Psychroserpens ponticola: one gene and its partner. The protein of the gene in region 1 interacts with the protein of each later gene in a pairwise test. Links are inferred from orthologs where the notes say so. Each region holds a gene or a part of one and is shown in the gene's direction. Other genes may lie near its edges.

Evidence for each region. Proteins that work in one complex are often made in the same cells at the same time.
Region 2: the proteins of ruvA (region 1) and ruvC interact in binary tests that used the Escherichia coli proteins (3 or more experiments, as listed by UniProt). The link is inferred for Psychroserpens ponticola from one-to-one orthologs.

Annotation. Positions count from the first base shown.
Region 1 is NZ_CP116221.1:189,863-194,145, forward strand. Bases 1,060-3,767 are described here. They hold ruvA (Holliday junction branch migration protein RuvA), read left to right. Parts: upstream 1,060-1,976; coding sequence 1,977-2,558; downstream 2,559-3,767. Other genes in these bases: MUN68_RS00780 (NADP-dependent malic enzyme), read left to right, coding at 1,060-1,913; sov (T9SS outer membrane translocon Sov/SprA), read left to right, coding at 2,564-3,767. Outside these bases: more of MUN68_RS00780, read left to right, coding at 1-1,059; more of sov, read left to right, coding at 3,768-4,283. UniProt on the Escherichia coli protein: The RuvA-RuvB-RuvC complex processes Holliday junction (HJ) DNA during genetic recombination and DNA repair.
Region 2 is NZ_CP116221.1:3,375,359-3,379,820, reverse strand. What follows is about bases 989-3,875. They hold ruvC (crossover junction endodeoxyribonuclease RuvC), read left to right. Parts: upstream 989-2,098; coding sequence 2,099-2,653; downstream 2,654-3,875. Other genes in these bases: hemW (radical SAM family heme chaperone HemW), read left to right, coding at 2,766-3,875; MUN68_RS14905 (outer membrane beta-barrel protein), read left to right, coding at 1,469-2,095; MUN68_RS14910 (lysylphosphatidylglycerol synthase domain-containing protein), read right to left, coding at 989-1,421. Outside these bases: MUN68_RS14915 (glycosyltransferase), read right to left, coding at 1-447; more of MUN68_RS14910, read right to left, coding at 447-988; more of hemW, read left to right, coding at 3,876-3,941; MUN68_RS14890 (cyclase family protein), read left to right, coding at 3,938-4,462.

The DNA of each region.
Region 1 (4,283 bases):
CACCAACTTTTGGAGGTATTAACCTAGAAGATATTAAAGCTCCTGAAGCTTTTGAAATTGAAAAGCGATTAAAAGAAGAGCTTGATATTCCAGTAATGCATGATGACCAACATGGTACTGCAATTATTTCTGCTGCTGCTTTAATTAATGCTTTAGAAATAGCCGAAAAAAAGATCGATGAAGTTCAAATTGTAATTAGTGGAGCAGGAGCTGCTGCCATTTCTTGTTCAAGACTATATCAATCTTGTGGTGCCAAACGAGAAAATATGGTAATGCTAGATAGTAAAGGTGTTATTAGAAAGGATCGCGATAATCTAACGTCTCAAAAGGCTGAATTTGCAACAGATCGAAAAATAGATACTCTTGAAGAAGCTATGAAAGGTGCTGATGTATTTATAGGTTTATCCATGGCAGATATCGTGAAACCACATATGTTAAAAATGATGGCTTCAAATCCTATCGTCTTTGCAATGGCCAATCCAAATCCAGAAATTGAATATCAGTTAGCAATTGATACACGTGATGATATCATTATGGCTACTGGTCGAAGTGATCATCCTAATCAGGTGAACAATGTACTCGGTTTTCCTTTTATTTTTAGAGGCGCTTTAGATGTTCGAGCTACAAAAATAAATGAGGCTATGAAAATGGCTGCAGTAAAAGCATTGGCCGATTTAACTAAAGAACCTGTGCCAGAACAAGTAAATATTGCCTATGGCGAAACGCGATTAACTTTTGGTAAAGACTATATCATTCCGAAACCTTTTGATCCAAGACTTATTGCTACTGTGCCTCCTGCTGTTGCAAAAGCAGCTATGGAAAGTGGTGTGAGTAAAGAGCCTATTGAAGATTGGAACAAATATGAAGAAGAGTTATTACAGCGATTAGGTGCAGATAATAAGATTGTACGTTTACTACATAATCGTGCTAAATTAAACTCTAAGCGTGTTGTTTTTGCTGAAGCAGATCAACTTGACGTTTTAAAAGCTGCTCAAATTGCTTATGATGAAGGCATTGCTATTCCAATTTTATTAGGTCGAAAAGAGACTATTTTAGAACTTATGGAAGAAATTGAGTTTGATGCTGATGTTGAAATTATCGACCCTAAATCTGACGAAGAGTTAGAGCGTAAAAATAAATATGCTGAAGTCTATTGGAAAAACCGAAAACGCAAAGGCGTAACCTTATACTCCTCTGAAAAAATTATGCGTGAGCGTAACTATTTTGCAGCTATGATGGTTAATGAAGGTGATGCCGATGCCCTAGTTACTGGCTTTTCTCGAAGCTATCCTACAGTTGTTAAGCCTATGCTTGAACTTATTGGTTTAGCTCCAGGAGCTACTCGAATTGCAACTACGAATGTGATGATGACCAAACGCGGACCAATGTTTTTAAGTGATACATCTATAAACATTAATCCTTCTGCTAATGATCTAACACGTATTGCTCAAATGACAGCTAAAGTTGTAAGAATGTTTGGCATGACACCTGTTATGGCAATGACATCTTTTTCAAATTTTGGATCTTCAAAAAGTCAAACAGCAACAAAAGTTCGTGAAGCTGTTGAATATTTACACAAACGTCATCCTAGTTTATTGGTAGATGGAGAGTTGCAAACCGATTTTGCATTGAATAGTGAAATGCTTCAAGATATTTTTCCGTTTTCAAAGTTAGCAGGCAAAAAAGTAAATACACTTATTTTTCCTAATCTTGAGTCAGCAAATATTACTTATAAACTTTTAAAAGAGTTGAATAAAGCAGATTCTATTGGTCCAATTATGATGGGAATGCGTAAACCCGTTCACATACTTCAATTAGATGCAAGTGTTGACGAAATTGTTAATATGACAGCAATCGCTGTAATTGATGCTCAGCAAAAGGAAAAAATTGAAAATGAACGCCTAAAACATTAGCAAACATCACCTTTGAAATGTAAATAATTTTATTACATTTGAGTTTTTAACCTAAGCTAATAAATGATTACGCATATTCAGGGGAAATTAGTAGAGAAGAACCCAACAGATGTTGTTATAGATTGCAATGGTGTTGGTTATTTGTTGAACATATCATTACATACGTATTCTCAAATTCCTGATCAAGAAAACCTAAAGTTATTTGCGTATTTGATTGTGCGCGAAGATGCACATACGCTTTACGGATTTTCTTCAGTTTCTGAACGTGAAATTTTTAAACTTTTATTGTCTGTTAGTGGGATTGGAGCTAGCACAGCAAGGACTATGTTGTCTTCACTTACTCCACAACAAGTTAAAGAAGGTATTGCTCATGGCGATGTTGCTTTGATTCAATCTATAAAAGGAATTGGTGCAAAAACAGCGGCAAGAGTAATATTAGATTTAAAAGATAAAGTTTTGAAGGTTTATGATATTGATGAAGTTTCTGTTAATAAAAACAATACTAATAAAGATGAAGCGTTATCTGCTTTAGAAGTTCTTGGATTTGCTAAAAAACAATCCGAACGCGTATTAGACAAATTATTGTCGCAACAACCAGATTCAAATGTAGAAACCCTTATTAAGGACGCATTAAAAAATTTATAAATTTGATTAAAATAACTAACGATACCTTGCTTAAATCTTTACAACGTTTTATCTTGATTCTAATTTTGGTGCTAGTTAGTACTTCTGCTTTTTCACAGCAAATACCAACAGGACAAGATACTACAGCTACAGCTAAAACAGGCTTTTCATTAGGTAGTATGAATATGCCTAATCCTCAAAGTATTGTTTCAAAATATACTTATGATCCTGTTACAGATCGTTACATTTATACAGAATCAGTTGGCAAATTTAATATTAATTATCCAATAATATTAACACCAGCAGAGTTTCAAAAATTAGTTTTACAAGAGCAACAACAATTGTACTATAAACAAAAAATTGATGCGAAAGAGGGTAAAAAAGAAGGTGCTGAAGAAGAGCAAAAAAATCTGTTGCCAGAGTTTTATATCAATTCAGGGTTTTTCGAAACTGTTTTTGGTGGTAATACTATAGAAGTGATTCCTCAAGGTTCTGTTGAAATGGATTTAGGTATTTTGTATACCAAACAAGATAATCCAACATTTTCTCCTAGAAACAGAAGTAATTTTACATTTGATTTTGATCAACGTATCAGTTTAAGTTTACTCGGTAAAGTGGGAACAAGATTACAGGTAACCGCTAATTATGATACAGAATCTACTTTTGATTTTCAAAACTTAATTAAGTTAGAATACACACCAACCGAAGACGATATTGTAAGAAAAATTGAAGTAGGTAACGTTGCCATGCCTCTTAATAGTTCATTAATTACTGGAGCCCAAAGTCTTTTCGGTGTAAAAACTGAATTGCAATTTGGAAAAACAAGAGTGACCGCTATCTTTTCTGAACAACGATCTCAATCACAATCTGTTACTGCTCAAGGTGGAGGAACATTAGAAGAATTTGAGTTTTTCGCAAGGGATTATGATGAAAATAGACACTTCTTTTTGGCACAACACTTTAGAAATAATTATGATGAAGCGATGCTTCGGTATCCATACATTAATAATAATATCCAAATTACACGTGTTGAAGTTTGGGTGACAAATAGAAGTAATCAAACAGATAACGTTAGAAATTTAGCAGCATTCCAAGATTTAGGAGAGTCAGAAGTAATAGGTTTAAATAGTCCACCACCAGGATTTGTTAATGTAGGTGCTAATCAGCCACCAGATAATGGTAATAACGACTTCGATCCAACAAATATAGCAGGACCAGGTTCTTTACTGTCTCCTTTAGTTAGAGATATTACAACTGTCGAACAAGGTATTCAGGTGCCAGCCAATGAAGGATTCGATTTTGGTAAATTAGAAAATGCTAGAAAATTACAAGAAGGTTCCGACTATCAATTACAACAGCAACTAGGTTATATTTCACTTAACCAAAGACTTTTAAATGATGAAATTTTAGCAGTGGCTTTCCAATATACTATTGGTGGAGAAGTGTATCAAGTTGGTGAATTTGCAAATGATGGTGTTAATTCTACGGCAACAAATAATGATGATGATCAAGATGGCATTCCTAATGATGCAGATGTAGATGTAAATGGAGATGGTTCTCCTGACAATGGCACTGATACAGATGGAGATGGAATTAATGATGCAACTGATGCCGATGTAAATGGCGATGGAACTCTTGACAATGGTACAGATTTCGATGGTGATGGAATTAATGACAACTCCATTGTTCTTGAAGGCTCTACTCAAAGTTTAATTGTTAAGATGCTTAAGAGCCCTGTAACAAGTG
Region 2 (4,462 bases), 3.2 Mb from region 1 along the record:
TTGAATACAACAATCAAAAGCATCTAACCAATATTTGGGTAATTTACAATCGGCATCTGTAGTAATAATCCATTCAAATTTAGATTTAGAAATGGCTTTTGTAATGGCATCCTTTTTTGGAGAATTTGATTTACCATCATTTGTAAGTATCGTGAAATCGATCTTAGTGTTGCTAAGTTTGCTTCTGATGAGTTTTACCGATTCATCTTCAGAATCGTCATCAATAAATAAAATTTCAAATTTGTGTTTTACGTATTTCAATTCTAAAATAGAATTTAATAAATCTGGTAAATTTTCAGCTTCATTCCTAAACGGAATAACAATACTAAAGTCAATTTTAGGTTTTATATCCTCTAGAGGCATTGATTTTACTTTATCAAATCCAATAGTAAAGCAGCCAATTAGAAGCAGATATAAAATGATGATAACGATAGTGATGATTAACATTACAGGTTAGTGTCTTTTGATAAATTAAAATTTAGTACGTAGTAACTTCCAAACAAACTAGGCAAAACAAAATTAAGTAGCCACATTAAAGTTATTATACAAAGTGTCGTAAAATCGTTTACGCCAACAATAGTAAATAAATATACTGCGACGCTACTTTTTATAACCACATCAAAAATAAAAACGGAAGGAATTACCGAAGCTAAAACATACATTGAAGTAATCACAATCATAGCATTATAATAACTCACATTCACTCCAAAAATAGTTAGTAAATAATAAAATTGAAAGGAAAATACAAGATACCTAACAATAGATAAAACGAGACCTAAGATTTTTGTTTTAGCAGAAATGCTTTTAAAAAACGCTATCAAACGTTCTATAGAAACTCCTTTAATTTTAAAGTTATTTTGTTTAAGTCCAAAAGCAGTAAAGAGTGCAATAACAATTATTACGACTAAAAACCGAGAGACTTTTAAATAATTAATATCTAGTTCATATTTAGAATTTAAAAGATATAAACCAATACTGCCAAATATAATAGTAGTACTCATTTGCATCATATTGCCTAAAAAGTTAAGTAACACAATTTTTTTTCTTTTTCCTGACGGATAGTAAATAGCTTTGGCACCATATTCACCGATTCGATTTGGTGTAAATAATGAAGCTGTTAAGGATCCTAAACTTTGTTCAAGTGCATTTTTAAAACTTATTTTTTCTATTGTTGTAACTAGGATTTTCCATTTTAAGATTTCTAAAAACCAATTAAAAAGGGTTAGAAATAGTAAGAAAAGTGTGGTTTTGGTTGAAAAAATGTTGTTTTCTTTCAAAAATTGAAGAAAAACATGAAAATCTAGTTCTTCGTGTTCAATGAGTTTTTTGTAAATAAAATAAAATGCACCAACAACAATACTTAATTTAATAAGTAAAAGAAAGAATTGTTTAGTTTTGTAAGGAAGGCTTCCTAAATGCATAGCACTTAATGTAAGTTTCTCAAGTAAAAATAAACCATTATAATAACATGACTTCGATTTTTAAAATTCAAAAGCATAAAATAGTAGCTGTAACCTTATTGATTACAATGTTTTCATATGCTCAAAGAGATTCCAACAAATGGAAAGCTCAAATTGCTTTAGGTTTAAATAGTCCATCTCAATCAGGTTTTGTTGAAGGATTTGAATCAAAGGCAATGAATTTTCCGACAATTAATGCAGGATTCCAACGCATGTTTAAACCACAATTTGGAGCAAAACTCGATTTTGGGTTTAATAGATTTTCAAGTGATGGCGAATCACCAGAATTTAAAATAAATTACACTAGAATAAATGTGCAGTTTGTCTATGATCCTACAATTACGTTTTTGCCAGAACGAATTGGTTTAGTAACTCATGCAGGACCAGGTTATAGTATTGTAAAGCCTTTAGGTGATTTTGCAAATAATAAGACGTCATTTTTAAATGTAATGGCTGGTCTTGAAATTCATTACGCCATGAGTAAACGCATGTCTTTATATACTGATGTGTCGTATATTCTTGGATTAGGAAGTGATTTTGATCCAATAACAGAAGGCTTTGGTTCATTTAATGGCAATTTGATGACCATTACCTTCGGAATCACATTCTCATTAAGTGGATGTCAATATTGCTAATTAATGGCTAAAGAAAAAATCATATTAGGTATTGATCCAGGTACAACAATTATGGGTTTCGGACTCATAAAAGTGGAAGGAAAGAAAATGACATTCCTGCAACTTAATGAACTAGATTTGAAAAAATATAGTGATCATTACCTCAAGCTAAAACTCATTTTTGAACGCACTATTGAATTGATTGACACACATCATCCTGATGAAATTGCAATTGAAGCACCTTTCTTTGGTAAGAACGTTCAAAGTATGTTAAAATTAGGAAGAGCACAAGGTGTTGCAATGGCAGCTGGTTTATCTCGCGAAGTTCCAATTACAGAGTATGCGCCTAAAAAAATTAAAATGGCAATTACAGGAAACGGAAATGCCAGCAAAGAGCAAGTGGCCAAAATGCTTCAAAGTATGTTAGGTTTAAAAACCTTGCCTAAAAATTTAGATTCTATGGATGGTTTGGCTGCAGCAGTTTGTCATTTTTATAATGAAGGTCGTATTGAAGTTGGTAAAAGTTATTCTGGTTGGGCAAGTTTTGTAAAGCAGAATGAAGATCGTGTGAAAAAGTAGAAAAATTGTTTAACTGTTTATTCGTTTAACCGTTGGTTTGTTATTCCGCACTTGATGCGGAATTTATTTTTATGAATTTGAAAGATTTATTTTTTAGCAAATATTAAAATTAATGTCAGGCATTTACATTCACATACCATTTTGCAAACAAGCGTGTCACTATTGTGATTTTCATTTTTCAACAAGTTTGAAGAAACGAGATGAAATGGTTGTTGCTTTGGCTAATGAAATTCAATTTAGAAAAGAAGAATTTAAAAACACGACAGTTCAAACTATTTATTTTGGTGGTGGAACACCAAGTGTATTAACAATTAAAGAGCTTCAGTTCTTAATCGATGCGGTATATAGTGCTTATGACGTGGTTTCAAATCCTGAAATTACACTCGAAGCCAATCCTGATGATTTAATAAAAGCGCAATCAAATCAGAATTTGTCTGTTCGAGCGCAGTCGAGAACTGTTTTTGAAGACTATAGAAGCATTGGAATCAACCGCTTATCAATAGGAATCCAATCTTTTTTCGAGTCGGATTTAAAGCTCATGAATCGTGCTCATAATGCTGAAGAAGCAAAAAGTTGTTTAGAAGAAGCGACACAATACTTCGATAATATTTCAGTTGATTTAATTTATGGAATTCCAGGTTTGAGTAATGACCATTGGAAACAAAATATAGAAACGGCATTGTCCTATAACATTCCGCATATTTCAAGTTATGCACTTACTGTTGAGCCAAAAACGGCATTGGCTAGTTTTATAAAAAAAGGACTCATTGAGAATGTAGATGATAATCAAGCACATGAGCAATTTCATATGTTAAAAGATATTTTGGAAGCTTCAGGTTTTGTGCATTATGAATTGTCTAACTTCGGAAAAGACGGTTACTTCAGTAAAAATAATTCAGCCTATTGGCAAGGGAAATCTTATATAGGCATTGGGCCTTCAGCGCATTCGTTTAACGGAAAAGAACGTGGTTGGAATGTGCGTAATAATTCAAAATACATTAAGGCTATTCAAAGTAAAATACTTCCAATAGAAACAGAGACTTTAACCATTATAGATCAATACAACGAATATGTAATGACAGGTTTGCGTACGATTTGGGGAATTTCATTTCATAAAGTAGAAAATGACTTTGGCATAGTTTTTAAGGATTACTTAATTGAACAATCCAAAATTTTTATACACCAACATTTATTGTATATTGATGATGGACATTTGAAAGTTACGAAAAAGGGACAATTTCTCTGTGATGGAATTGCTTCAGAACTGTTTAAACTTAATGAATCTTGATTACAACAATACAATACAATTCTAGAAAATTACAAATAGATTTATCAAAACCGTTGGATATTTCAATTCCAATGAGAGCTTCAAAATCTAATGTGAACGCATGGTATATTGATGAGCCAAAAATAGAACCCGTTGAATTAGATGGTTGGATAGGGAAAGTTTCTGAAGGTGCATTTGTCAATTTTAATAACATTCAGTTTAATCCGCATGCACATGGTACACATACCGAATGTGTAGGTCATATTACAAAAGAATTTCATTCGGTAAACAAAAACTTAAAACAGTTTTTCTTTTTAGCAGAAGTTGTTACTGTTGCTCCTGAACAAGAAGGTGAAGACACAGTAATTTCTAAAACACAATTGCAGTTTGCTTTAGGTAATAAAAAACGTGATGCGATTGTAATAAGAACAATGCCAAACATGAAAGATAAATTGTCTAAGCAATATTCTAAAACCAATTGGACATATTTACATGAAGATGCCGTTCAGTATTTGGTGAGTAAAGGCATCAAACATTTGTTA